2 regions of the Gordonia aquimaris genome follow, and region 2 is predicted to be linked to the other one. Evidence: predicted binding sites of a transcription regulator. Region 2 holds the regulator's gene; the other holds the start of a gene.
The links. Region 2 encodes HspR, which represses chaperone genes until heat shock. Its sites were predicted from a motif close to ANNTGAGTNNNNNNNACTCANNT; they were not measured.
Positions count from the first base shown of each region.

Region 1: clpB (ATP-dependent chaperone ClpB) is a predicted target of HspR. The motif match lies at 5,578-5,600, and genes of this name have one in related genera.

Region 1 is NZ_JAPKFM010000031.1:30,807-42,819, reverse strand. Features, by position in the region: gene ygiD (4,5-DOPA-extradiol-dioxygenase) at 1-594, opposite strand, end outside; gene OSB52_RS21810 (MarR family winged helix-turn-helix transcriptional regulator) at 732-1,253, shown strand; gene OSB52_RS21805 (amino acid permease) at 1,266-2,822, opposite strand; gene OSB52_RS21800 (Lrp/AsnC family transcriptional regulator) at 3,112-3,546, opposite strand; gene OSB52_RS21795 (Glu/Leu/Phe/Val family dehydrogenase) at 3,658-4,719, shown strand; gene OSB52_RS21790 (enoyl-CoA hydratase) at 4,730-5,494, shown strand; gene clpB (ATP-dependent chaperone ClpB) at 5,672-8,224, shown strand; gene OSB52_RS21780 (dihydroxyacetone kinase family protein) at 8,501-10,135, opposite strand; gene sigK (ECF RNA polymerase sigma factor SigK) at 10,145-10,750, opposite strand; gene OSB52_RS21770 (glycoside hydrolase family 15 protein) at 10,883-12,013, opposite strand, start outside.
Region 2 is NZ_JAPKFM010000023.1:1,335-13,347, forward strand. Features, by position in the region: gene lon (endopeptidase La) at 1-1,573, shown strand, start outside; gene OSB52_RS18630 (TetR/AcrR family transcriptional regulator) at 1,758-2,381, opposite strand; gene dnaK (molecular chaperone DnaK) at 2,819-4,672, shown strand; gene grpE (nucleotide exchange factor GrpE) at 4,669-5,301, shown strand; gene dnaJ (molecular chaperone DnaJ) at 5,406-6,608, shown strand; gene OSB52_RS18650 (heat shock protein transcriptional repressor HspR) at 6,605-7,021, shown strand; gene OSB52_RS18655 (hypothetical protein) at 7,088-8,185, shown strand; gene OSB52_RS18660 (FAD-binding oxidoreductase) at 8,200-9,351, opposite strand; gene OSB52_RS18665 (amidohydrolase family protein) at 9,491-10,627, shown strand; gene OSB52_RS18670 (HNH endonuclease) at 10,805-12,013, opposite strand, start outside.

The DNA of each region.
Region 1 (12,013 bases), on a different contig from region 2:
GTAGTCGGCGGGGTTGGTGAGCATGACCTGACGTGCGGCATCGTCGAAGCGTTGTGCCCAGTCGTAGCCGGACTCCGGAACGGAGAAGTCGACGGCGCGCAGATTGTGCACGATGTTGCCGCTGCCGATGATCAACACACCCGATTCGCGCAGCGGGGCCAGTTGTGCGCCGAGATCGAAGTGGTAGTCGAGATCGCGTTCGCCGTTGATACTCAATTGGACGATCGGGATGTCGGCGTCGGGGAAGGCATGCGCGAGCACCGACCACGCGCCGTGATCGATACCCCAGCTGTCGGCATCGGTGCCCACCCAGGTGGGTTTGACGACGTCGGCGACCTCACCGGCGAGATCGGGCAATCCCGGTGCCGGATAGTCGAAATCGAACAGCTCGCGCGGAAATCCGTAGAAGTCGTGAATCGTGCGGGGCCGCGCCATGCCGGTGACCGCGGTGGCGTTGATGTACCAGTGGGCACTGATCATCAGGATGGCTCGCGGGCGGGGGACCGACCGGCCGAATTCTGCCCACGACTGGGTGAAGCGGTTGTGTTCGATCGCGTTCATGGGGCTGCCGTGCCCGAGGAACGCCATCGGCATCGTCGAGGGGGATGCAGCGGTCATTGTCGTTCCTTCGCAGTCGGTCGAGGAAGCGCATGCGAGTGTGCATGAATCTTCATGAATTCTGATCGTACGGCCATCTGTATGAAAGTTCAAGAACTTGCTACGCTGCGATCATGACGCTCACTCCGGACGAACAGCGGGCGTTTCGTGGGTTCCTGACGTTGTCGATGCTGCTCGACGATGCTCTCGATGTTCAGTTGCGGCGCGACAGCGGGCTGACCCACTCGCAGTACATGATCCTGTTCCGGCTGTCGGAGGCGCCAGAGAAGACCATCGGCATGCGGCGTCTGGTGGTCCTCGCGCACAGTGAGCAGAGTCGGTTGTCGCACGCCGTCACGGTGATGGAGGGTCGGGGGTGGGTGCGACGGGTCAAGTCGTCCGACGGCAGCGACCGTCGTGCCGTGTCGGTGATGCTCACCGAAGCCGGAATGGACCTGGTGCGTGCGGCTGCGCCGAGACACAGCACCGAGGCGCAGCGACTGATCTTCGATGCCCTGGACGCCGATGATCTCGCACACCTGAACTCGGTGATCGATCGTGTGTTGCCACACATGTCCGCACTCGGACTGGATCTGCCCTCGCCGCAGGAAGACCCGACCATGTGGGATGGTCGGGTCGACCCGCGTGCGGAATGAGCGAACAGGTGGTCAGTCGTCGGTCGACGCCTGGTCTGATCGTGCGCCGGTTGCGACATACTCGGGCCCAGTTGCGAATGTTGCGGGAGGGGCGGCCAGTCGCCGTCCCAGGACCGAATGGCGCCGACCGTAGATAAGGTAGACGACGACACCCAGCACCATCCATGCGACGAAGCGAATCCAGGTCTCCACGGACAGGTTGATCATCAGCCATCCGCACGCGATGATCGCGATCGCCGGGACGATCGGGCTACCGGGAACCCGGAAGCCGCGCTTCAGGTCGGGCCGCGTGCGTCGCAACACTATGACACCGGCGCAGACGAGGACGAAGGCGAACAGGGTGCCGATGTTGACCATCTGCTCGAGTGTCTCGATGGGGAACACCGCCGCGATCACCGCGACGATTCCGCCGACGAGCATCGTGATGCGAATCAGGTTGCCGGACTGGTTGGTTGTGCCCCACGACCGGGGGACGAGCCCGTCGCGGGACATCGCGAACAGCACCCGCGTCTGCCCCAGCATCATCACCATCACGACGGTGGTCAGGCCGGCCAGTGCGCCGACGTTGATCGCTGTCTGCGCCCAGGTCACCCCGTGGTACTCGAATGCGGTCGCCAGGGTGGCCGTACCATCGCCGACAAGTGGTCCGTCGGTACGCAGCTGTCGATAGCTCACCATGCCGGTGAGGACGACGGTGACGGCCACGTAGAGGACCGTGACGATGGCCAGCGAGCCCAGAATGCCCCGGGGAATGGACTTCTGCGGATTCTTGGTCTCCTCGGCGGTGGTCGCCACGACGTCGAACCCGATGAACGCGAAGAACAGCAGGCTGGCGGCGGCCAACAGGCCGTACCAGCCGTAGTCGCTGCCGTGGGAGCCACTGAGCAGCGAGAACAGCGTCTGCTGCAGACCGGCCCCGCTCTCGGTGTTCGCCTCCGCCGGTGGGACGAAGGGCCGGTAGTTGTCGGTGTTGATGAAGAAGGCGCCGACGATGATGACCAACAGCACCACCGCCACCTTGATGGCGGTGACGATCGCCGATACCCGCGACGACAGCTTGACGCCGAAGGCCAGCGTCAGCGTGATGGCACCAATGATCACCACCGCGCCCAGATCCATTCTGACACCGCCGATCTCGACCGTGGTCGCAGTACCGAGGAAGTCGGCCAGATACAGTGACCACCCCTTGGCCACCACCGAACTGGCCAGAGCGAACTCGAGGATCAGATCCCAGCCGATGATCCAGGCGATGAACTCGCCGAACGTGGCGTAAGAGAAGGTGTAGGCGCTGCCGGCGACCGGGACCGTCGAGGCGAACTCCGCGTAACACAAGGCCGCCAGGCCGCAGGCGACGGCGGCGAGGACGAAGGCCAGCGACACCGATGGTCCGGCGACGTCACCGGCCGTGCGGGCCGTGAGGGTGAAGATGCCGGCACCGATGACGACCGCGACACCGAAGGTCGTCAAATCCCGCGTGGTCAGGTCCTTGCGTAATCGACTGCGCGGCTCATCGGTTTCGGCGATCGACTGCTCGACCGACTTCGTCCGCCATATGCCGACTCCGGGCATGGTGTCTCCTCAATGCGAGTTGTGCTCGCGCAGTGTGCATCCGGCTGCCGGGAACTCCCGCTTGTGGCGGTCGGCCGGGGTGCGCGGGATCGGTGTCCGCGGGCTGCGCCCAGGCCTGTCAGGTGAGTGCCGGCAGTGCCCGCCATGCAAGCAGTGTGATGTGGCACACGCCAGATGAAGACGCGAAATCCGGGTCAGGACGCAAAGATCGTCGTATTGACCGGCTTCGTGTGGAAATTTCTTGCGCGCAGAGTCGTGACGACGCTCGCCGGGTGCCGTTGGTGCGTCGTCACCGATGCCACGAGCCGAGCACGATCATCGTCTTCGTCCCGGTCGCCTTGCCGCCCCGACGTAGATGGTTGATGACCTGCTGCAGGTGGCTGTGGTCGCGGGCGCGCACCTTCACCAGCATGTCGGGGTCGCCGGCGATCGTGTAGACGGCCTCCACCTCGGGTATCTCCGTCATCGCCTGCATCATCTCCTCGGGTTGCGACGTGCCCACGTAGCGCACCTCGGTGAAGGCGTGCACCGGCCAGCCGAGTGTCGTCTGGTCGATCGTGGCGGTGAATCCGGTGATCACCTGCTGGGCACGTAACCGATCGACTCGGCGCTTGGTCGCTGCGACGGACAGATTGACCCGGCCGGCCAGCTCCGAGAAGGTGGCGCGGCCGTCCTCGGACAGCAAGGCCAGCAGGGCCAGATCAACATCATCGAGATCGACCATGCGCAACAATTTATCGAAAGCGCTCTCCCGGTGATAAAGGTTTGCGTCACGCGGGTCAGTTCGCGCCAAGTCCTTGCGGCCGCATTTCGGTCGGTCATAGCGTCGGGCGCCATGACCACAACCTTCGCAGCATCCGACTTGACCGCCGAACTCCACCAACGCGATTTCGAACAGCTCGTCATCTGCCGAGATCCCGAGGTGGGACTGGAATCGGTTATCGCCGTACATGATACGACGCTTGGGCCATCGCTGGGCGGTGTGCGGATGCGTCGCTATCCGTCTCGGGCGGCCGCGGTGGCGGATGCGATGGATCTCGCCCAGGCGATGACCTACAAGGCCGCGCTCGCCGGAGTGCCGCTCGGCGGCGGCAAGAGTGTGATCAACGCCGATTCGCGCGTGGCCAACCGTGACGAGGTCTTGATCGCTCACGCCAAATATGTTGCGGCATTGAATGGTCGCTATATCCCGGCACTCGACATGGGCACGTCGGTGCGCGATCTGGAGCTGATCGGACGTCACGTCCCGGTGGTGTGCGCGCAGCGCGGCGACCCGTCCTACTTCACCGCGCGTGGCGTGGTGCGCAGCATCGAGGTCGCGCTGGAGGCCTGTGGTCGATCCGTCGCGGGCAGTCGCGTGGCGATCCAGGGGCTGGGGAATGTCGGTCTGCACGTCGCCCGGATGCTGTGTGCTGCCGAAGTGGAGGTGCTCGCCGCCGACATCGATCCGGTACGGGTGCACGACGCGGTCGACGAACTCGGGGTCACCGCCACGGATTTGGCCGACATTCTGTTTGCCGACGCCGATGTGCTGGCACCATGCGCCGCCGGCGGGGTCATCGACGAGCATGCGGTCCCCCGGTTGCGGGCTTCGGCACTCGTCGGTGCCGCCAACAACATGCTCACGACCCCGGCGCTCGCCCGCGATCTGCGCGAGCGTGGCATCGTGCACGTCCCCGACTTCGTCGCCAACGCCGGTGGGCTCATCGCGGTAGAAGCCGAACTCCGCGACGACGAGAGCGGCCTCGCCGACCGCGTCGATGCCATCGCGGACACGGCCCGCGACATGGTGAACCGTTCGGAGCGAAACGGTGTCGACGTGGTGAGCGCTGCGCTGTCGATGGCCACCGAGATCATCGAGGGCAATCGCAAGTATCGGCCGTGGTTCCGCGCGTAGTGTCACAGCGGTGACCGAACCGCTGCTGGTGGATGTGCGTGACGGTGCCGCACTGGTGACTCTCGATCGGCCGCAGGCGCGCAACGCGCTCAGCCCGGATCTGGCCGATGGCCTGAGCGCGGCACTGCGCCGACTCGACGCGGACGACGCCGTTCGGGCGATCGTGCTCACCGGTGCCGACCCGGCATTCTGCGCGGGACTCGACCTCAAGAGCCTGGCCGCCGACGGACCCGCCTACCTCGAGGCCATCCGCGAGTCGAACTGCATCCGGCTGGTTGGTGAGCTCGCCACACCCGTGGTGGGTGCGGTAAATGGTGCGGCATTCACCGGGGGTTTCGAGCTCGCGCTCGGCTGCGACTTCCTGGTCGCCAGTGATCGAGCGATCTTCGCCGACACCCATGCCCGCGTCGGGGTGCTGCCCGGTGGCGGGATGACCGTTCGGCTGCCGGACCGTGTCGGGCCAGGCTGGGCGCGGCGGATGTCGTTCACCGGGGAAGTGGTGGATGCGGCCCTGGCATTGCGCATCGGCCTGGTGACCGAGGTCGTCGCACACGAGGATCTGCTGGGTCGCGCATGGGACCTCGCACGGCGGATCGCTGATGCCGACGGTGAGATGATGCGGTCGGTCAAGCGGATCTACGACGCGGGCTGGGATGCGACAACCGGGGCGGCCCTCGATGTGGAAGGGGAGTTGGCAGCGGCGGCGGCGCCGGAGTGGTCGGCGCTGGAAGCGAATCGACAACAGGTCATGGCACGCAACCGGGCGCAGTTGTGAGTGTTGGGGCGGCCGCCTATCGCTCTCCGCAAGCGCCTACTCCTCGCGCCCGTGGACGTGTCCTGCGTCACCGATGAAGCTCAAGTTGAGTGAAATAGACTCAAGTTTGTTGGCGTTACACCTCTCGTATGGCTCATACTTGAGCCTGTTGGACTAAAGAGAGAAAGGTACACGCCCGTGGACAGCTTCAACCCGACCACCAAGACGCAGCAGGCCCTGAGCGCTGCTGTGCAGGCGGCGGCCTCTGCTGGTAATTCCGACGTGCGCCCGGCCCACATCCTGGTGGCCCTGCTCGATCAGTCCGACGGCATCGCCGCGCCGCTGCTCAAGGCGGTCGGGGTGGACCCGTCGACGGTTCGTTCGCAGGCTCAGGCACTGGTGAACCGAGCGCCGACGGTGTCCAGCGCGAGCGCGCAGCCGCAGCTCTCCCGCGAGTCGATCGCGGCAATCAGTGCAGCTCAGCAGCTCGCCGGTGAGCTCGACGACGAGTACGTGTCGACCGAGCACATCCTGGTCGGGCTGGCCACCGGAGACTCGGAGGTCGCCAAGCTGCTGGCCAACGCCGGCGCGACCCCGCAGACCCTGCGGGATGCGTTCGTCTCGGTGCGCGGTAGTGCCCGCGTGACCAGCGAGGACCCGGAGTCGACATATCAGGCGTTGGAGAAGTACTCCACCGACCTGACCGCGGCCGCCCGTGAGGGCAAACTCGACCCGGTCATCGGACGTGACACCGAGATCCGCCGCGTGGTGCAGGTACTGAGCCGCCGCACCAAGAACAATCCGGTGCTCATCGGTGAACCCGGCGTCGGCAAGACGGCCATCGTCGAGGGGCTGGCGCAGCGCATCATCGCCGGCGACGTCCCTGAATCGCTCCGCAACAAGACGGTCATTTCCCTGGACATGGGTTCGATGGTGGCCGGTGCCAAGTACCGCGGTGAGTTCGAGGAACGCCTCAAGGCGGTGCTCGACGAGATCAAGGGATCGGCCGGTCAGGTCATCACCTTCATCGACGAGCTGCACACCATCGTCGGCGCCGGTGCGACCGGCGACTCCGCGATGGACGCCGGAAACATGATCAAGCCGATGCTCGCCCGCGGCGAGCTGCGGTTGGTCGGCGCGACGACGTTGGAAGAGTATCGCCAGCACATCGAGAAGGACGCCGCGCTCGAACGCCGCTTCCAGCAGGTCTACGTCGGCGAGCCGTCGGTGGAGGACACCATCGGCATCCTGCGCGGACTCAAGGATCGTTACGAGGTGCACCACGGTGTGCGCATCACCGACTCCGCGCTGGTGTCGGCGGCGACGCTGTCCGATCGCTACATCACCTCGCGCTTCCTGCCGGACAAGGCCATCGACCTGGTCGACGAGGCCGCGTCGCGCCTGCGGATGGAGATCGATTCGCGTCCGGTCGAGATCGACGAGGTCGAGCGCATCGTGCGCCGGCTCGAGGTCGAGGAGGTCGCCCTGCAGAAGGAGACCGACGAGGCCTCGAAGGAGCGCCTGGAGAAGCTGCGCGGCGAACTCGCCGACCAGAAGGAGAAGCTCAACGAACTCTCGGCTCGCTGGCAGTCGGAGAAGACCGCCATCGATGCTGTGCGCGACGTCAAGGAGGAGCTGGAACGGCTTCGCGGAGAAGCAGATCGCGCCGAACGCGAAAGCGATCTCGGCCGTGCCGCCGAACTGCGCTACGGCCGGATCCCGGGCCTCGAGAAGGAACTGGCGGCGGCGCTGGAGAAGACCGGCACCGACCCCGGCCAGGACGTGATGCTGCAGGAGGAGGTCGGACCCGACGATGTGGCGCAGGTCGTGTCGTCGTGGACCGGAATCCCCGCCGGCCGCATGCTGGAAGGTGAGACCGCCAAACTGCTGCGCATGGAAGATGAACTCGGACAACGGGTCATCGGCCAGAAGGATGCCGTGCAGGCGGTCTCCGACGCGGTGCGGCGCGCCCGTGCCGGGGTGGCCGATCCGAACCGTCCGCTGGGCTCGTTCATGTTCCTCGGTCCCACCGGTGTCGGTAAGACCGAGCTGGCGAAGGCCCTGGCCGAGTTCCTGTTCGACGACGAACGCGCCATGGTCCGCATCGACATGAGCGAGTACGGAGAAAAGCACAGCGTCGCAAGGCTCGTCGGTGCCCCTCCCGGCTACGTCGGGTATGAGGCCGGCGGTCAGCTGACCGAGGCGGTGCGGCGTCGGCCGTACACGGTGGTGCTGTTCGACGAGATCGAGAAGGCCCACCCGGACGTGTTCGATGTGCTGCTGCAGGTGCTCGACGAGGGTCGCCTCACCGACGGTCAGGGTCGCACGGTGGACTTCCGCAACACCATCCTCATCCTCACGTCCAACCTGGGCGCGGGTGGCGACAAGGACCAGGTGATGATGGCCGTGCGCAGTCGGTTCAAGCCGGAGTTCATCAACCGTCTCGACGATGTGATCGTCTTCGACGCGCTGAGCCCGGAGGAGCTGGTGTCCATCGTCGACATCCAGCTCGCCCAGCTGGGTAAGCGCCTGGCGCAGCGTCGCCTGGAGCTGTCGGTCACCCCGAAGGCCAAGGAGTGGCTGGCCGAGCGTGGCTTCGATCCGCTCTACGGTGCCCGTCCGCTACGGCGGCTGGTGCAGCAGGCGATCGGCGATCAGCTGGCAAAGGCGTTGCTGGCCGGTGACATTCACGACGGCGACGTGGTGCCGGTGAATGTGGGTGCCGACGGCGAGTCGTTGGTGCTCGGCTGAACTGACTGAAATCGGCTCTCTGCGGTCGGTCCGAGGGGATATCCCCTCGGAGCCGATCGAGGGGGCCGATTTCAGTCATGGGCGAATTCGTGCGTTACGGGTTTCGATACGCGCCGGGCTCGCAAGCTCGCTCGGCGCTACTCAATCCGCGGGGCAGGGTCGAGCCGCTGCGAATCTCGCGGGGTGGGGTCGGGCCGCTGCGAAACTCGGGGGAGCCGCCCCCAGTCGGTGGTCGAGTAGCCGCGAGCGCCCGCGAGTGACGTATCGAGACCGGCCTCAGCTACCGATCTCGGCCGCGGCCCGATACAACCACGAGACGACCAGCGCGCCCGGATCGACCACGCCGCGGGCATTCTCGCCCACATAGCTGGCCCGTCCCTTGGCGGCGGTGGTGTCGCGGGTGGATTCGGCACCGTCCTCGGCTGCCTGCGCGACCTCATCGAGCGCCGCGCCCCCGGCCAACGCGTCGGCTGCCGGGGCCAACGCGTCGACCATGGTGTTGTCGCCGACCTCCGCGCCACCGAGGTCCTTGATCTCGGCGAGCGCTGCGCCCGTGCCGTCGCGCAGGGCCACCGCGAAGTCATCGGATTCCGCGAACGCGCCTGCGAGCTGACGGAACAGCACCCCGAACACCGCACCCGAGGTACCACCGGCGCGCACCAGGAACGAGGTGCTGATCGCCGTCAACACCTCGGCATCCGTCCCGCGAAGCGGCGCCTCGAAATGGCCGAGGGCCGCCTGCATGTTGGTGCCGAAGTCACCGTCGCCGGCCTGCTGGTCCAGCGCGGTCAGGTCGTCGATCGAATCGAGCACCCGAGAAACGAAGCGTGTCAACCACACCGACTCGTCGCCGTCGGATGCGGCGTCGTCGGGTTCGGCGAACTCGACGACGCTCACCTCCGCCGGACCGCGGCCGGTCCGGGCGGGCCACGCCGGCGCCTCGGTGTCGGCGTCGAACAGGTCCAGGATCTCGTCGTCGTGACGGACGAGGGTGATCGAGAAGCCGGTCATGTCCAGTGCGGTGACATAGGTGCCGACCATCGAGCGATAGACCGTGACGCCGCGCTGCGACAGATCGGCGACCACCTCCCCGAACACCAGCGACAGCTCGAGCGGATGAGCTGAGCCCAGGCCGTTCACCAGGCAGATCACCCGCTCGCCGTTATAGAGCCCCAGTGATTCCACGATGCGATCGAGCATGCGGTGAACCAACTCCCGTGCCCCGACCTGCTGGGTCCGCGCCTCGCCGGCCTCACCGTGGATGCCGACACCGAACTCCATCTGGCCCGGTTCGAGGTCGAAGGTCGCCGACTGCGCTCCGGGGATGGTGCACGCGCGGTAGGCAACCGCGAAGCTGCGGGCGTTGTCGGCGGTCCGGCGACCGAGTTCGGCGACTGTTGCGAGATCGTCCCCGCGGGCGGCCGCTGCGCCACAGATCTTTTCGACGACGATGGTCGCCCCGGTCCCGCGGCGACCGGGACCGGACTCGGACTCGGTCGCGGCGTCGTCGTCGACGAGGACGTGATCGGTGGCGACTTCCTCGCGGAGCAGGTGACGGGCGATCCGGAAGTTCATCACGTCGCCGGTGTAGTTCTTCACCACGTGCAACACGCCCTGCCCGCGGTCGGCCCATCGGGTGGCGCCGACGATCTGCAGTGCGTTCGGTGATGTGAACACCAGGCCTGGGCAGGCGGCGTCGAGCAGGCCCGCGCCGATCAGCCCGGCGTGCATCGGTTCGTGGCCCGACCCGCCGCCGGAGATCACCGCGACACCGGAGCCCGGAGCCTCGCGACGGTGCAGGAAACCGGGGTCGGGCCGCCAGGCGATGCGCGGGTTGGCGGCGAGAAAGCCGCGCAGTGCGTCGGTGATGAAGGTGTCGGGGGAGTTGAGGACGTACTGGTGTGCGGTCACGACTCCACCCTAGGCAGCGTGACCCGGCTCCAAGTGGGTGCGAAGTCTGCGCATGCCGTCGCGGATGCGGGATTTGACGGCCGGCAACCCGATGCCCAGCCGGTCGGCGACCTCGCGATAGGTCAGACCCTGAAAGTAGGCCAGCTCCACAGATTCTCGCTGCAGGTTGGTCAGCGAGTCCATGCCGTCTCGGACTTCCCGGCGTCGGGCGCGGATCTCCACGGCATCGGATACCTCGTCGACCTCGGGGCGTAGCGAGGCCAGCCCGTATTCGGTGGTGCGCCGATGCGATGCCGTCTCCGACCGCACGCGGTCCACCGCGCGGCGATGCGCCATGGTGATCAGCCACGACAACGCCGACCCCGCGGCGGGATCGAACGCCGATGCCGACCGCCACACCTCCAGATAGACCTCCTGAGTGGTCTCCTCGCTGTATCCGGGGTCGCGCAGCACACGCTGGACCATTCCGAAGACCCGCTCGCACGTGCTGTCGTAGAGGGAGGCGAACGCGGCATGGTCGCCGCCACCGACACGTCGGAGTAGGTCGGCGAGGTCGATATCCGAATCGGTCACGGTGCGCGTCGCGGTGGCGGGCGAAATGTCGAGAACCGTCATGGATGAACCTGTCGCGTCATGAGTGCTGCAGTCGATACGAAAACGCTATCGGCGACCCGGGTGCGCACTCGCGCTCGGCAGACCATCTGCGATCCATTCGCAACTCGGATAACGGAAAGGTAACGGCGTTCATCAGTTGGCCAGCCGTCGATCGAGGTTGATGGCCGCACTGATCAGCGACAGGTGAGTGAACGCCTGCGGGAGGTTGCCCAGCTGTTCGCCGGTCAACCCGACCTGCTCGGCGTAGAGGCCCAGATGATTGGCGTGGGTGAACATCTTCTCCATCGCCAGCCGGGCGTCGGCGAGACGGCCCGAGCGTGTCAACGCCTCGACGTACCAAAACGAGCACAGCGAGAAAGTGCCCTCGCCGCCGTCGAGGCCGTCGTGGCCGTCGGTGGTGTCGTAGCGGAACACCAGCGAGTCGCTGACGAGTTCGTCTTCGATGGCCCGAAGCGTGCTCTGGAAACGGTCGTCGGTGGGCGCCAACAGTTTCACGGCCGGAATCAGGAGCAGCGAGGCGTCCAGGCGGTCGGCGTCGAGGGTCTGCACGAAGGCGCCCAGCTTCTCGTTCCAGCCGCGTTCCATGATCTGGGTGAAGATCTCGTCGCGGGCCGTCATCCAGCCGGCGATGTCGCCGGGCAGGCCGCGCTGGCGACTCATCCGGATCATCCGCTCCAGCCCTACCCAGCACATCAGCCGCGAGTACACATGATGGCGCGGTTCGGTGCGGACCTCCCAGATGCTCTGATCCGGTGCGTCCCAGTTGTCGACCAGCCAGGCCGCTACGTCGCAGAGCTGAGTCCACGACTGATACGAGATGCCCGGTCCGTACTTGTTGAACAGATACACCGAGTCGATGAGCTCGCCATAGATGTCGAGTTGGCGTTGCTGGGCGGCGGCGTTGCCGATCACCACCGGCGACGACCCGCGATAGCCCTCCCAGTCCAACCGTGTCTCCTCCGGCGGGGGATCGCCGTCGAGGGTGTACATCAGGCGTAGCGGACCCGTCAGGTCGTCCTCGCCGTCGGCGAAGCGGCACGTCAGCCACTGCATGAACGCGGCGGCCTCGTCGGTGAACCCGAGTCGCAGCAAGGCGTACAGGGTGAACGCGGTGTCGCGGATCCAGACATAGCGGTAGTCCCAGTTGCGTTCCCCACCGATGCTCTCGGGCAATCCCGCGGTGACCGCGGACACCACCGCGCCGCTCGGTTCGTGGGTGAGCAACTTCAAGGTCAGGGCCGAGCGATGCACCATCTCGCGCCA
Region 2 (12,013 bases):
CGAACGCGCCAGCGATCAGTCGCCGGAGACCAGTTGGATCCGCACCTGGCTGGACACCGTGCTGGAACTGCCGTGGAACGTCACAACCGACGACTCCACCGACATCAAGGGTGCTCGCGAGATCCTCGACACCGACCATCACGGTCTCGACGACGTCAAGGACCGCATCGTCGAATACCTGGCGGTACGCGCACGTCGCGCCGAGCGCGGCCTGCAGGTCGTCGGCGGCCGCGGCTCCGGTGCCGTCATGGTGCTGGCCGGCCCTCCCGGTGTCGGCAAGACGTCGCTGGGCGAGTCCGTTGCCCGGGCGCTGGGCCGCAAGTTCGTGCGCGTCGCTCTCGGTGGTGTGCGTGACGAGGCCGAGATCCGCGGTCACCGCCGCACCTATGTCGGGGCTCTGCCCGGTCGGATCGTGCGGGCCATCGGTGAGGCAGGATCGATGAATCCTGTTGTGCTGCTGGACGAGATCGACAAGGTCGGCTCCGACTACCGGGGCGATCCGGCGGCGGCGCTGCTCGAGGTGCTCGACCCCGCCCAGAACCACACCTTCCGCGATCACTACCTGGACCTCGATCTCGACCTGTCTGACGTGCTGTTCCTCGCCACCGCCAACGTGGTGGAGAACATCCCGTCGGCGCTGCTGGACCGGATGGAACTGGTGTCTCTGGACGGCTACACCGAGGACGACAAGGTGGCCATCGCCCGCGACTACCTGCTGCCGCGGCAGGCCGAACGGGCCGCACTGATCGCCGACGAGGTCGACGTCAGCGACGACGCGCTGCGGGAGATCGCAGCGAACTACACCCGGGAACCGGGTGTGCGACAGTTCGAACGGCTACTCGCCAAGCTGCTGCGCAAGGCCGCGACGAACCTGGAGTCCGGAAAGTCGCAGGCACCCATCACGATCGGTGAAGCCGATCTGAAGGACTACATCGGTCGGGCGCGGTTCACCCCGGAATCGGCCGAGCGCACCGCGGTGCCGGGCGTGGCCACCGGGCTGGCCGTGACCGGGATGGGCGGCGACGTGTTGTTCATCGAGGTGAACAGCGTCGACGGCGAACCCGGACTCAAGCTGACCGGCCAACTCGGTGACGTGATGAAGGAATCGGCGCAGATCGCGCTGTCCTACGTTCGGGCCCACGCCGAAAAGCTGGGTATCGACCCGGAGATGCTGAACAAGACCATCCATGTGCACGTGCCCGCCGGGGCGGTGCCCAAGGACGGTCCGAGCGCCGGCGTCACCATGGTGACCGCGTTGGTGTCGATGGCGACCGGCCGTAAAGTGCGCGCCGAGGTGGGCATGACCGGCGAGGTCACCCTCAACGGGCGGGTCCTGCCGATCGGTGGGGTCAAGCAGAAACTGCTTGCCGCGCAACGTAACGGCCTGACGACGGTGTTCATCCCGCAGCGCAACGAACCCGACCTCGACGACGTTCCGGCCGAGGTGCTCGACGCGCTCGACGTGCGTCCGATGACCGATGTCGCCGACATCCTCGCGCAGGCGTTGGAACCGGCGGCCGAGTACGCGACGTCGGGACACGGCGCGTCGGATCACGCGGTGTCCGCCGCCTGATCGGCACAACTGACACCACAGCGGGCCACGACGACGATAATCGTTGTCGCGGCCCGCTCTGGTGTCAGCCGTGACGTGGATTCCCGGGCGATGCGTTGCGCCCCGAAGCGCTCTGAACGGCCGGGGCCGGCGACAACGTCAACGCTGCCACCACTCACTCTCGCCGGCGATGAGCACAACGTGGCTATGGCGTGATCGCCGTCCACTGCGATGTCTCGCTGCCGATCGTGCAGATATGTGACATCGCCATCTTGACCATCGGCCGGGTCACCGTGTCGAGTTTGCCGAGCACGAGTTGCTGGACGAGCCCGTCCATCAGCGCGACGACGAGATTGGCCGCTTCTTCCGGGTGTTCGGGCCGAAACGGTGCACCCACCGCGACCGACAGGTGGACGAGTTCCTGGCGGTGCGCCTCGATCATCTCCGCCAGGTCGGGATGGAACTGTGCCTCGATCAACAAAGCATGTCGCGCGGTCACGGTCTTGCGGCCCTGGGTGCGTGACAGTTCGACGAACTGCGTGCCGCACTCGACGACGTCGTCGGGCGTGTGCGGGCCCGGGGTCAGCAGGGGGCCGAAGGATTCCAAGGCGATGACCTGAAGCTGCGCGTGCACCGTCTCCAGGGCGAGCGCGAGCAGTCGGCTGCGGGTGGGGGCGTAGTAGTTGATCGAGCCGGGTGGGTAGCCGGCGGTCTCGTCGACCGTGCGATGGGTCAGGGCGTGCAGGCCCTGGGTCGCGATGATCTCGACAGCGGTCTCGCCGAACTTGGTCCGGCGTTCGCCACCGCGGCGTTGCCTCGACTCCACCATGGGAACGTTCCTCCTTCGCCGAATCTGCCGTGGATCGTGGGCCAGCGCAGCGCCCGGTGCTTGGTTCCTTTGTCTACTTTAGGGTGACCCGTCGTTACATCCAGCGAATGCGACGTCGGTCACGCCGTGTCCGTGGCTGATGGCGTCAGTGTGGGCGGCGGCGCCCGCGCGGCGCCTGTGTCGATGATCTTTGCGGCACCGGGAACATTCCAGCGCCTACTGCCGTTGCAGACTACGAGAAACTTGAGTCAATATCGCTCAACTCAGTTGACTCCGGCTGATTCTTTCAGTAAGACATGAGTCGGATGCGCTGAAGTTCGGGTCCGACGAGGGTTTCGACAGCATCATCCGAGGTCCGTTCGCAGGCATTAGTTCGCGGACACCCCTCGGACCCGACACGAACTTGGGTGCACACCCATGAACTAGGAGGAACACACATGTCTCGTGCAGTTGGAATCGACCTCGGTACCACCAACTCGGTGGTGTCCGTGCTCGAGGGCGGCGAGGCCGCCGTCATCGCCAACGCCGAAGGCTCCCGCACGACCCCGTCGGTCGTCGCGTTCGCGCGCAACGGCGAGGTACTGGTCGGGCAGCCGGCGAAGAACCAGGCGGTCACCAACGTCGACCGCACCATCCGCTCGGTCAAGCGCCACATGGGCGAGGGCGACTGGTCCGTAGAGATCGACGACAAGAAGTACACCCCGCAGGAGATCAGCGCGCGCACGCTGCAGAAGCTCAAGCGCGACGCCGAGTCCTACCTCGGTGAGGACGTGACCGACGCGGTCATCACCGTGCCGGCCTACTTCAACGACGCCCAGCGTCAGGCCACCAAGGAAGCCGGCCAGATCGCCGGCCTCAACGTGCTGCGCATCGTCAACGAGCCCACCGCCGCGGCACTCGCCTACGGCCTGGACAAGGGCGAGAGCGAACAGACCATCCTGGTCTTCGACCTCGGTGGCGGTACTTTCGACGTCTCGCTGCTCGAGATCGGCGACGGTGTCGTGGAGGTCCGCGCGACCTCCGGCGACAACCACCTCGGTGGTGACGACTGGGATCAGCGCATCGTCGACTGGCTCGTGGAGAAGTTCAAGAGCCAGAACGGCATCGACCTGACCAAGGACAAGATGGCCATGCAGCGTCTGCGTGAGGCTGCCGAGAAGGCCAAGATCGAACTGTCTGCCTCGCAGAGCACCTCGATCAACCTGCCCTACATCACGGTCGACGCCGAGAAGAACCCGCTGTTCCTCGACGAGCAGCTCTCGCGCAGCGAGTTCCAGAAGATCACCTCCGATCTGCTCGAGCGCACCCGCTCGCCTTTCCAGGCGGTCATCAAGGACGCCGGCATCGCCGTCGGCGACATCGACCACGTGGTGCTGGTCGGCGGTTCGACCCGTATGCCTGCCGTCACCGAGCTGGTGAAGGAACTGACCGGTGGCCAGGAGCCCAACAAGGGCGTCAACCCGGACGAGGTCGTCGCCGTGGGCGCGGCACTGCAGGCCGGCGTGCTGCGCGGCGAGGTCAAGGATGTGCTGCTGCTCGACGTCACCCCGCTGAGCCTCGGTATCGAGACCAAGGGCGGCGTGATGCACAAGCTGATCGAGCGCAACACCACCATCCCGACCAAGCGGTCGGAGACCTACACCACCGCCGAGGACAACCAGCCGTCGGTGCAGATCCAGGTCTATCAGGGTGAGCGCGAGATCGCCTCGCACAACAAGCTGCTCGGATCGTTCGAGCTCGGTGGCATCGCGCCTGCGCCGCAGGGTGTCCCGCAGATCGAGGTGACCTTCGACATCGACGCAAACGGCATCGTGCACGTCACCGCGAAGGACAAGGGCACCGGCAAGGAGAACTCCATCCGCATCCAGGAGGGCTCGGGCCTGAGCAAGGACGAGATCGACCGGATGATCAAGGACGCCGAGGCACACGCCGACGAGGACCGTCAGCGTCGTGAAGAGGCAGAGACCCGCAACCAGGCCGAGTCGCTGGTGCACCAGACCGAGAAGTTCCTCAAAGACAACGAGGACAAGGTTCCCGGCGAGGTGAAGGACAAGGTCAACGCGGCCATCTCCGAAGCGCAGGAGGCGTTGAAGGGCACCGACATCGCGGCCATCAAGTCCGCGGTGGAGAAGCTCTCGACCGAGTCCCAGGAGATGGGTCAGGCGATCTACGCCGCGTCGGCCGCCGAGTCGCCCAACGGTGAGGCGCCGCAGGGTGACAACGCCGGTGGCGACGATGTCGTGGACGCCGAGGTCGTCGACGAACCGTCCTCCTCCGGAGACAACAAGTGACCGCAGGTGAGCCGGAAGGCGTCCAGGAGCAGGAACCGGTCACGGTGACCGATCGTCGTCGCATCGACCCGGAGACGGGCGAGGTGCGCGAGGAGCCGGCCGCCGGGCCCGGCCCTGCGGAGGCCGAACCCGTCGCCGATCCGCGGGCCGACGGCGAGCCGGAGGTGAGTGATCTCGCCGACGAGCGCGTCGCCGAGCTGACGGCAGATCTGCAACGGGAGCGTGCCCAGTTCGCCAACTTCCGGCGGCGTGCCGCAGAAGAGAAGCAGGGCTCGGTCCTCTACGGCAAGCAGCTGCTCATCGACAAACTGCTGCCGGTGCTCGACGATCTCGATCGTGCCCGCCAGCACGGTGACCTCGACGAGGGGCCGCTACGCAGCGTGGCCGACAAACTCGTCGCCGAGCTGTCGGCCGAGGGCCTCACCACGTTCGGTGCGCCGGGCGATGTGTTCGACCCGGAACTGCACGAGGCCGTCCAGCACGACGGTGATGGGGCCGAACCCGTCATCGGCGCCGTCTATCGCACCGGCTACCGGCTCGGCGAGAAGGTGATCCGTCACGCGATGGTCACGGTCACCGATCCGTCGGACGTAGGAAGCGATGCGGCCGAACAGACTGGTGCACAATAAGCGCACCGACGACGGGCCACGAAGGGTTGTGCACGGCAATCCTTCGTGGCCCGCTCCACACAACTTCATCCAGACAACTGAGATATCGAAGGAGGTGACGTCTGGTGGCTCCACAACGGGAGTGGTTGGAACACGACTTCTACAAGGACCTGGGCGTTGCTTCTGACGCTTCGGCTGAAGAGATCAAGAAGGCCTACCGGAAGCTCGCCCGCGAACTCCATCCGGACGCGAACCCGGGCGACACCGCGGCCGAAGAACGCTTCAAGCGGGTGTCCGAAGCACACAGCGTGCTGGCCGATCCAGAGAAGCGCAAAGAATACGACGAGACCCGCGCGATGTTCGCCGGTGGGCGATTCCGTGGCGGGGGCAATGGCTTTCCCGGCGGTTTCTCGGGAGGCGGTGGAACGCACTACACGACGACGCCGGGGGCCGACTTCAACATCGGTGACCTGTTCGGCGGTGGTGGTGGCGCCGGCGGCGAGTCGGCGGGCGGTTTCGGCGACCTATTCGACGGGCTGTTCAATCGCGGTCCGCGAACCTCCACGGCGACGCGGCCCAAGCGAGGCAACGACCTCGAGACCGAGACGACCCTGACGTTCAAGGATGCCGCGACCGGCACGACCGTACCGCTTCGGGTGACCAGCCCGGCGCCGTGCACCACCTGCCACGGCAGTGGTGCCAAACCGGGTACCAGTCCGCGCGTCTGCCCGAACTGCAACGGGTCCGGATTCGTCAGCCGCAACCAGGGCGCGTTCGGGTTCAGCGAACCGTGCCAGGACTGCCAGGGCACCGGGTCACGGATCGACGATCCGTGCACCGACTGCGAGGGCAGCGGCGTGAAGGTACGCGCACGCACCATCAATGTGCGTATCCCGGCCGGTGTCGAGGACGGCCAACGCATCCGGCTGGCCGGCCAAGGCGAGGCCGGTCGCCGTGGTGCTCCCTCGGGTGACCTCTACGTGGTGGTCCATGTGACCGCAGACAAGGTGTTCACCCGCAGCGGTAACGACCTGAAGGTGCAGTTGCCGGTCAGCATCTCCGAACTGGTCCTCGGCGCCACCGTGTCGGTGCCCACACTCGACGGCAGTGTGGGAGTGAAGATCCCCGCCAACACCACCGACGGGCGCACCCTGCGCGTGCGCGGACGAGGTGTGCCGAAACGTTCGGGTGGGGCGGGTGACCTGCTGGTGACGGTGAAGGTTGCCGTGCCGCCGAAGCTCGACGACGACGCAGTCGAGGCCATGCGTCGTTACGCCGCCGCGGAGAAGGCCGCCGGTTTCGATCCACGCGCCGGTTGGGGGCGATGATGGTGGCCGGTAACCACGACCGCAACAAGTTCGACGGAGAAGCCGCCGCGACCTTCATGATCTCGGTCGCGGCGGAACTGGCCGGCATGCACGCCCAGACGCTGCGGACCTACGACCGGCTCGGGCTGGTCACGCCGCAGCGCACCACCGGCGGTGGTCGGCGGTACTCCGCACGCGACGTCGAGGTGCTGCGCGAGATCCAGCGCCTGTCGCAGGAGGAGGGCGTCAACCTCGCCGGCATCAAACGCATCATCGATTTGGAGAACCAGGTCGACGCCCTGCAGCAGCGCATCCGCGAGCTGCAATCCGAAGTCGACAGCGGGTCGGCTCGTAGGGGCGGGGAGCTGGTTCCGGTGCCGCGCACCAGCGCACTGGTGGTGTGGCAGCCGCGTCGCAAGCGCAAGACCGACTGATCGGTACCTCGGCCCACCCGTTACCCTGACTCGGGACAAAAGCGTCGTTGTAGACAGGACGAGGACATGGCCGAGACCAGAAGCGCCCAGTACGGGGGCGGTTCGAGCTCGGACGGATCGGTCCTCGGGATCTCCGTGGTCGAGGATCGAGTCGCCTCCGTGGTGCGAGGTGCCGACGGCGACATCATCGCCAGCAACCTGGTCGACCTTCCGGATCCGTCGGCGCAGAGCGCCGAGAACGCCATCCACGAACTCGTCGACTCGGTGCCGTATGAGATCAATCGCATCGGTGTCGCCTGCGCCCGACCCGCCACCCAGAGCTACCTGCAGGCCAATCTGGCGCCGGGTACGTCGCGGCCGGCCTGGTACGACAAGGTGGCCGTCACCGACATGCCGGCGGCGTTGGCCGAGGTGGCCCGGACTGCCGCATCCGGTACCGGGATCGTCGCTGCGATTGATCTGGATCGTGACGCCGTCCCGTCGCCGGGTTCGTCGGTCGTCAACCTCGATTCGGCAACCGGCGAGGTCCTGGGAACGGCCGAGTTCGCCTACGGGTCGCCCGGCCCGGTCACCGATCCCGCCCATGCGGGCGCTGTCGCCGACGCGGTGATGGCGGCACCTGGAGGGTCTGCCGTCACGTCGGTGGTACTCACCGGCCCCGGCGCCGAGGTGGCCGGAACGTCGGCGGCTCTCGAGTATGCGCTGGCGCGACCGGTCACTGTCGTTGATCAACCGGCGCTCGCGGCGGCGGTCGGCGCGGCGGTGTTGGCGCTGCGGCCGGGGGCGGTTGTGCGTACCCCGTCGACGCGTCGCTGGTGGCTCATCGGCGCGGCGATGGCGGCGGCACTGGCCCTCGGTGCGATTGCGGCGTCCGCGGTGTTCGCCGGTGTGGACGCCACCGAAGAGGAGCCGACACCAACTACGACGGTCACCGAGACCGCAGAAGCGTCGACGGTGACCCGCACCGCTGCGCCGGTCACCGAGGTCCGCACCCGCGTCGCCACCACAACGGTGACCGAATCGCGCGATGCCGCGAGCACCACGACGGAGACCGAAACCGAGACGGAGACGTCGACGGAGACCGAGACGGTCACCGAGCAGCCGACTGAGACGGTCACCGAGACGACCACCGTGTCCGTCGCCGGTCAGACTCCCGGCCCGTAGGTCCGAGTCTTTCGTCAGACCACGGGGTCGTGCTGGATGAGGCTCGCCCGGGCACCTGCGATGAGCATTCGCCGGCGAGTCGCCTCGATCATCTTCGCCGACCCGGCGATGAGCACCTGATGCTCGTCCCACGGGCCGGCGGCTGCGGCGACATCGGCGAGGGTGCCGATGTGGTGCTCGATGCCCAGCGCTTCGGGGGTGGCCACCGCGGTGATCCACCACGGATCGGTGGTCTCTTCGGAAACCGCGGTGATGCGCAGCCAAGGGTTGGTCGCCGCAATTCGACGCAATACGACGAGGTCGTAGAGTTCGCCCGGATAGCGCATGCCGTAGAAGATGTGGGTAGGCGGAGTATCGGCGCGCTTGGACATTTCGATGAGCAGCGCCCGCAGCGGCGCCAGGCCGGATCCGCCGGCCACCATCACCACCGGGCGGTCCGGTTCGATGTGCAGGGTGCCGTGCCCTTGTGCGAAATGCCAGACGTCGCCGACCCGCGTCTCGCCGACGATGGCGCAGCTCACAGTGCCGCCTTGCACGCCCCGCACGTGAAACTCCAGCTCACCGCGCGGGTTGGGCGGGATCGCCGGCGACAGACTTCGCCACGCTTTCGGGCGCTGCGGAATCTGCACCTCGAGGTACTGGCCGGGGGCGAACCGTAGAGGTGCCTTGGACAGCAGCCGCACCACCGCGAGGTCGCGGGTGATGCGGAACTTCTCCACCACCTCCGCCGACCAGAGCGCCGGGAACGGCGCTGTCTCGGCGGCGCCGCGCATCACGCCGGTCGTCAGCATCATCGCCTGAGTTACCGTCTGGGCGGTTTCGTCATCCCAGTAGTCACCCAGCAGCGATGCGAACTCGGCGATCAGTGCCCGATAAATGACACCGTAGTGCTCGGGGCGGACTCCGAATTTGCGGTGATCACGGCCGAGTTGGGCGAGGAACTCCACGAGCTCGGGGTGGCCATCTGCCTGCGGAATCACGTCGAGGACGTGGTCGATGACCCGGAAGAACGCATCGCGCTGACCGGACATGACCGCCGGGAACAGTTCGCGAAGATCGGGATCGATGGCGAACATGCGCGTGTAGATGTTGGCCGAGAACCGGTCGGGGTCGCGGTTGATCAGCTCGCGGAGCTGGTGGAGGACGTGTCGCGAATGATTGGCCACGGGCCGGTCACCTCCCCTGAGCGTGTCGCATGGTCGGCGGGATCGATGCCCGCCCCAGAGAGCCTAGCGGTCCATCGACGGCGACTTGCGATCGATCAATCGATGTCGGGTTCGCGACGACTGTGGCAACCTCGGGTACGTGAGCTCGCTCGATGGTGTTGTCAGGGGAATTGTCGACGCTCATCTGCACCAGTGGAATCCGCGGAGCACGCCGTGGGCGGCGAATCGGCTCTCGCGGCTGTATCGGTTCGTGCCCGCATTCGGCGACCGGGTTTTCCCGATGGTGGTGTCGCAGGCCGACCGGGAGTACGTTCTCACCCCGAGCACCGTCGCGCGCGTGTACGAGCCTATGCAGTACCTGGCCGACACCTCCCCGGTCTTCAAGACCGCCGGTGTGCGGGTGGACACCGTGGTGCATATGGAGTCGCACTGGCGCGGCGACGAGACCGCCGGCCGCGTCGACACTCCCGCGGGGAGGTCGGCCGTCGAGGAGACGCGGTACGTGACGACCCTGCCGTTCGGTGCGGATTCGTTGCCTCAACTGGGTGCGATCGTTGCCCACGCCGACCCGCGGGCCGAGCGTTTCGCCGAACTCATCGACGAACATGCCGCCTTGACCGACCGACTTCGTGGCATTCGGTGGATCACCACCCGCCACCCAGACCCCAAGATCCGCAATGGGGCCGATGCTGATGGCATCTTGTCCTCCCCGTCGTTCTTGAAGGGCTTCGCCGAGGTTGCCGACCGACGCCTGGTGTTCGACGCGTTCGTCTACTCTCATCAGCTCTACGACGTGGTGACTCTGGCGCGGGAGTATCCCGAGGTCACCATCGTCGTCGACCACGTCGGGGCGCCGGTCGGGGTGTTCGGACCCGTCGGCGCGCGAACCGGTGCCACTGCGGGTGCGCGCGCAGACATCATGCGGTTGTGGCGCGAACGAATGGTCACCCTGGCGGCCTACCCGAACGTGATGGTGAAGCTGTCCGGACTCGGGCTGCCGGTTCTGGGCTACGGACGGGAGCGGTGGGGCAATGTCGGCAGCCGGGCGACACTGACCGAGATGGTCGGCCCGCTGGTCGACCATGTGTTCACCCATTTCGGTGCCGACCGCGTGATGTTCGGCTCCAATTTCCCCATCGACAAGCCCAACGTATCGTTCGACATGATCGTCGGCGCACTGGTCGATCTGATCGCGCCGCTCGGCGGCGACTACGCACTGAGTAAAGTATTCCGAGACAATGCTTTACGCGTCTATAAGATCGAGACACCCGGCTGAGCGAATGTCCTGGCCGGCGTGTGGGGTCGCGTACCGCGCACCACGAGGGTTGTTGTGCAACCGATGTGGCCGTCGGGTACGCGACACCACTGTGGTGCCGTTGGTTGACTCTATGGAGTTTTCAAGGGACGGTTGCGGTCCCGACCGGGGTCGGGTGCGTGGTAAGACTGTGGCCGCTCAGGCTGCGGCGGGTAGGTTGTCGAGGTTCATCGTGCGTCGGTTGTAGGCCGGTATCGGCCGACGTGTCGGGTCGACGGTGACGGGTGGGAGGAGCCAGGGATGTCGGTCGTGGCCCATGATCACTTCCCACCCGTTGTGGTGGATGTCGGCATGACAGGATGGGCACAGCAGACAGCCGTTGTCCAACACCGTGATTCCACCATCAGCCCAATGGACGATGTGATGGCCTTGGCAGCGGGAGGCCGCCACGCCGCATTTGATGCAACACTCGTCGCGTTTGTGCAACGCTTTACGGAGATGGGCTGGGAACAGGCGTTTGTCTTTACTCATCTCCATCGGCACCGCCTCACCATCGACGATCGCGACGGTCGCGGTGGTGTCACAGGTCAACGTGCGCAGCATGGCTTCGGTGATCGACCCCAGGAACGGCAACTCGGCCAAATCAGGAGTATCAGCGGGCACCGACACCAGCAGTTGGTGACGCGGCGCGGACGCCACATCACCACTACGGGCAGCGATATCGAGCAACGCTTCGAGGGCGTCGGCGTGGCGGCGCTCCGGGCCGCGGGCATCAGGCGACCCGTCGGGTTCGGGACGCGGTGCCGCCAACTCTTCCATCGCAGCCGAGAATTTTTCGCCGACCTCGGTGTTGAGGTCGGCGCGCACCTGCAGCCGTCCGTCACCATCGACATCGTGGGTGAGCGCATTGAGGTTACGGTCTTCGGAGGCGGGTAGCCCACCGGTGTCGGCGGCCACCTGGTTGCCCAGACGACGGGCACGTTTGCCGATGTCGGCGGGGGTGGCGCCGGAAAAGAATTGGGCGAGAAGTTCGGTCACGATGTTTAGACGCGCCACATCGTCGAGCGGTTCCGCCGATCTTTTCCCGACATGATCGACCCCTTTACCCACCGCGTCGACATGCTCGGCGGAGATCGCCCCATCGGCGGCGTGCGCGGCCAGGGTCGGCAGTTTCTCGCGGGCGGTCGCGATGCGGATCAGACGGGTCGCCACCGCCGGCGCGAGCCCCATCACGATCAACAACTCGCTGAGTTTGCGGCCGTGGTCGCGGGCCACACCGAGGCGGTCCAGATGGCCGACCACCGTCGCGGCGTGATGGTCGATCAGATTGCGCAATGTGACCAGAGCGGTCATCGCATCGAACGCTGCACGCCCCGACATATCGTCGCCCAAGTGCAGGTCACGAAC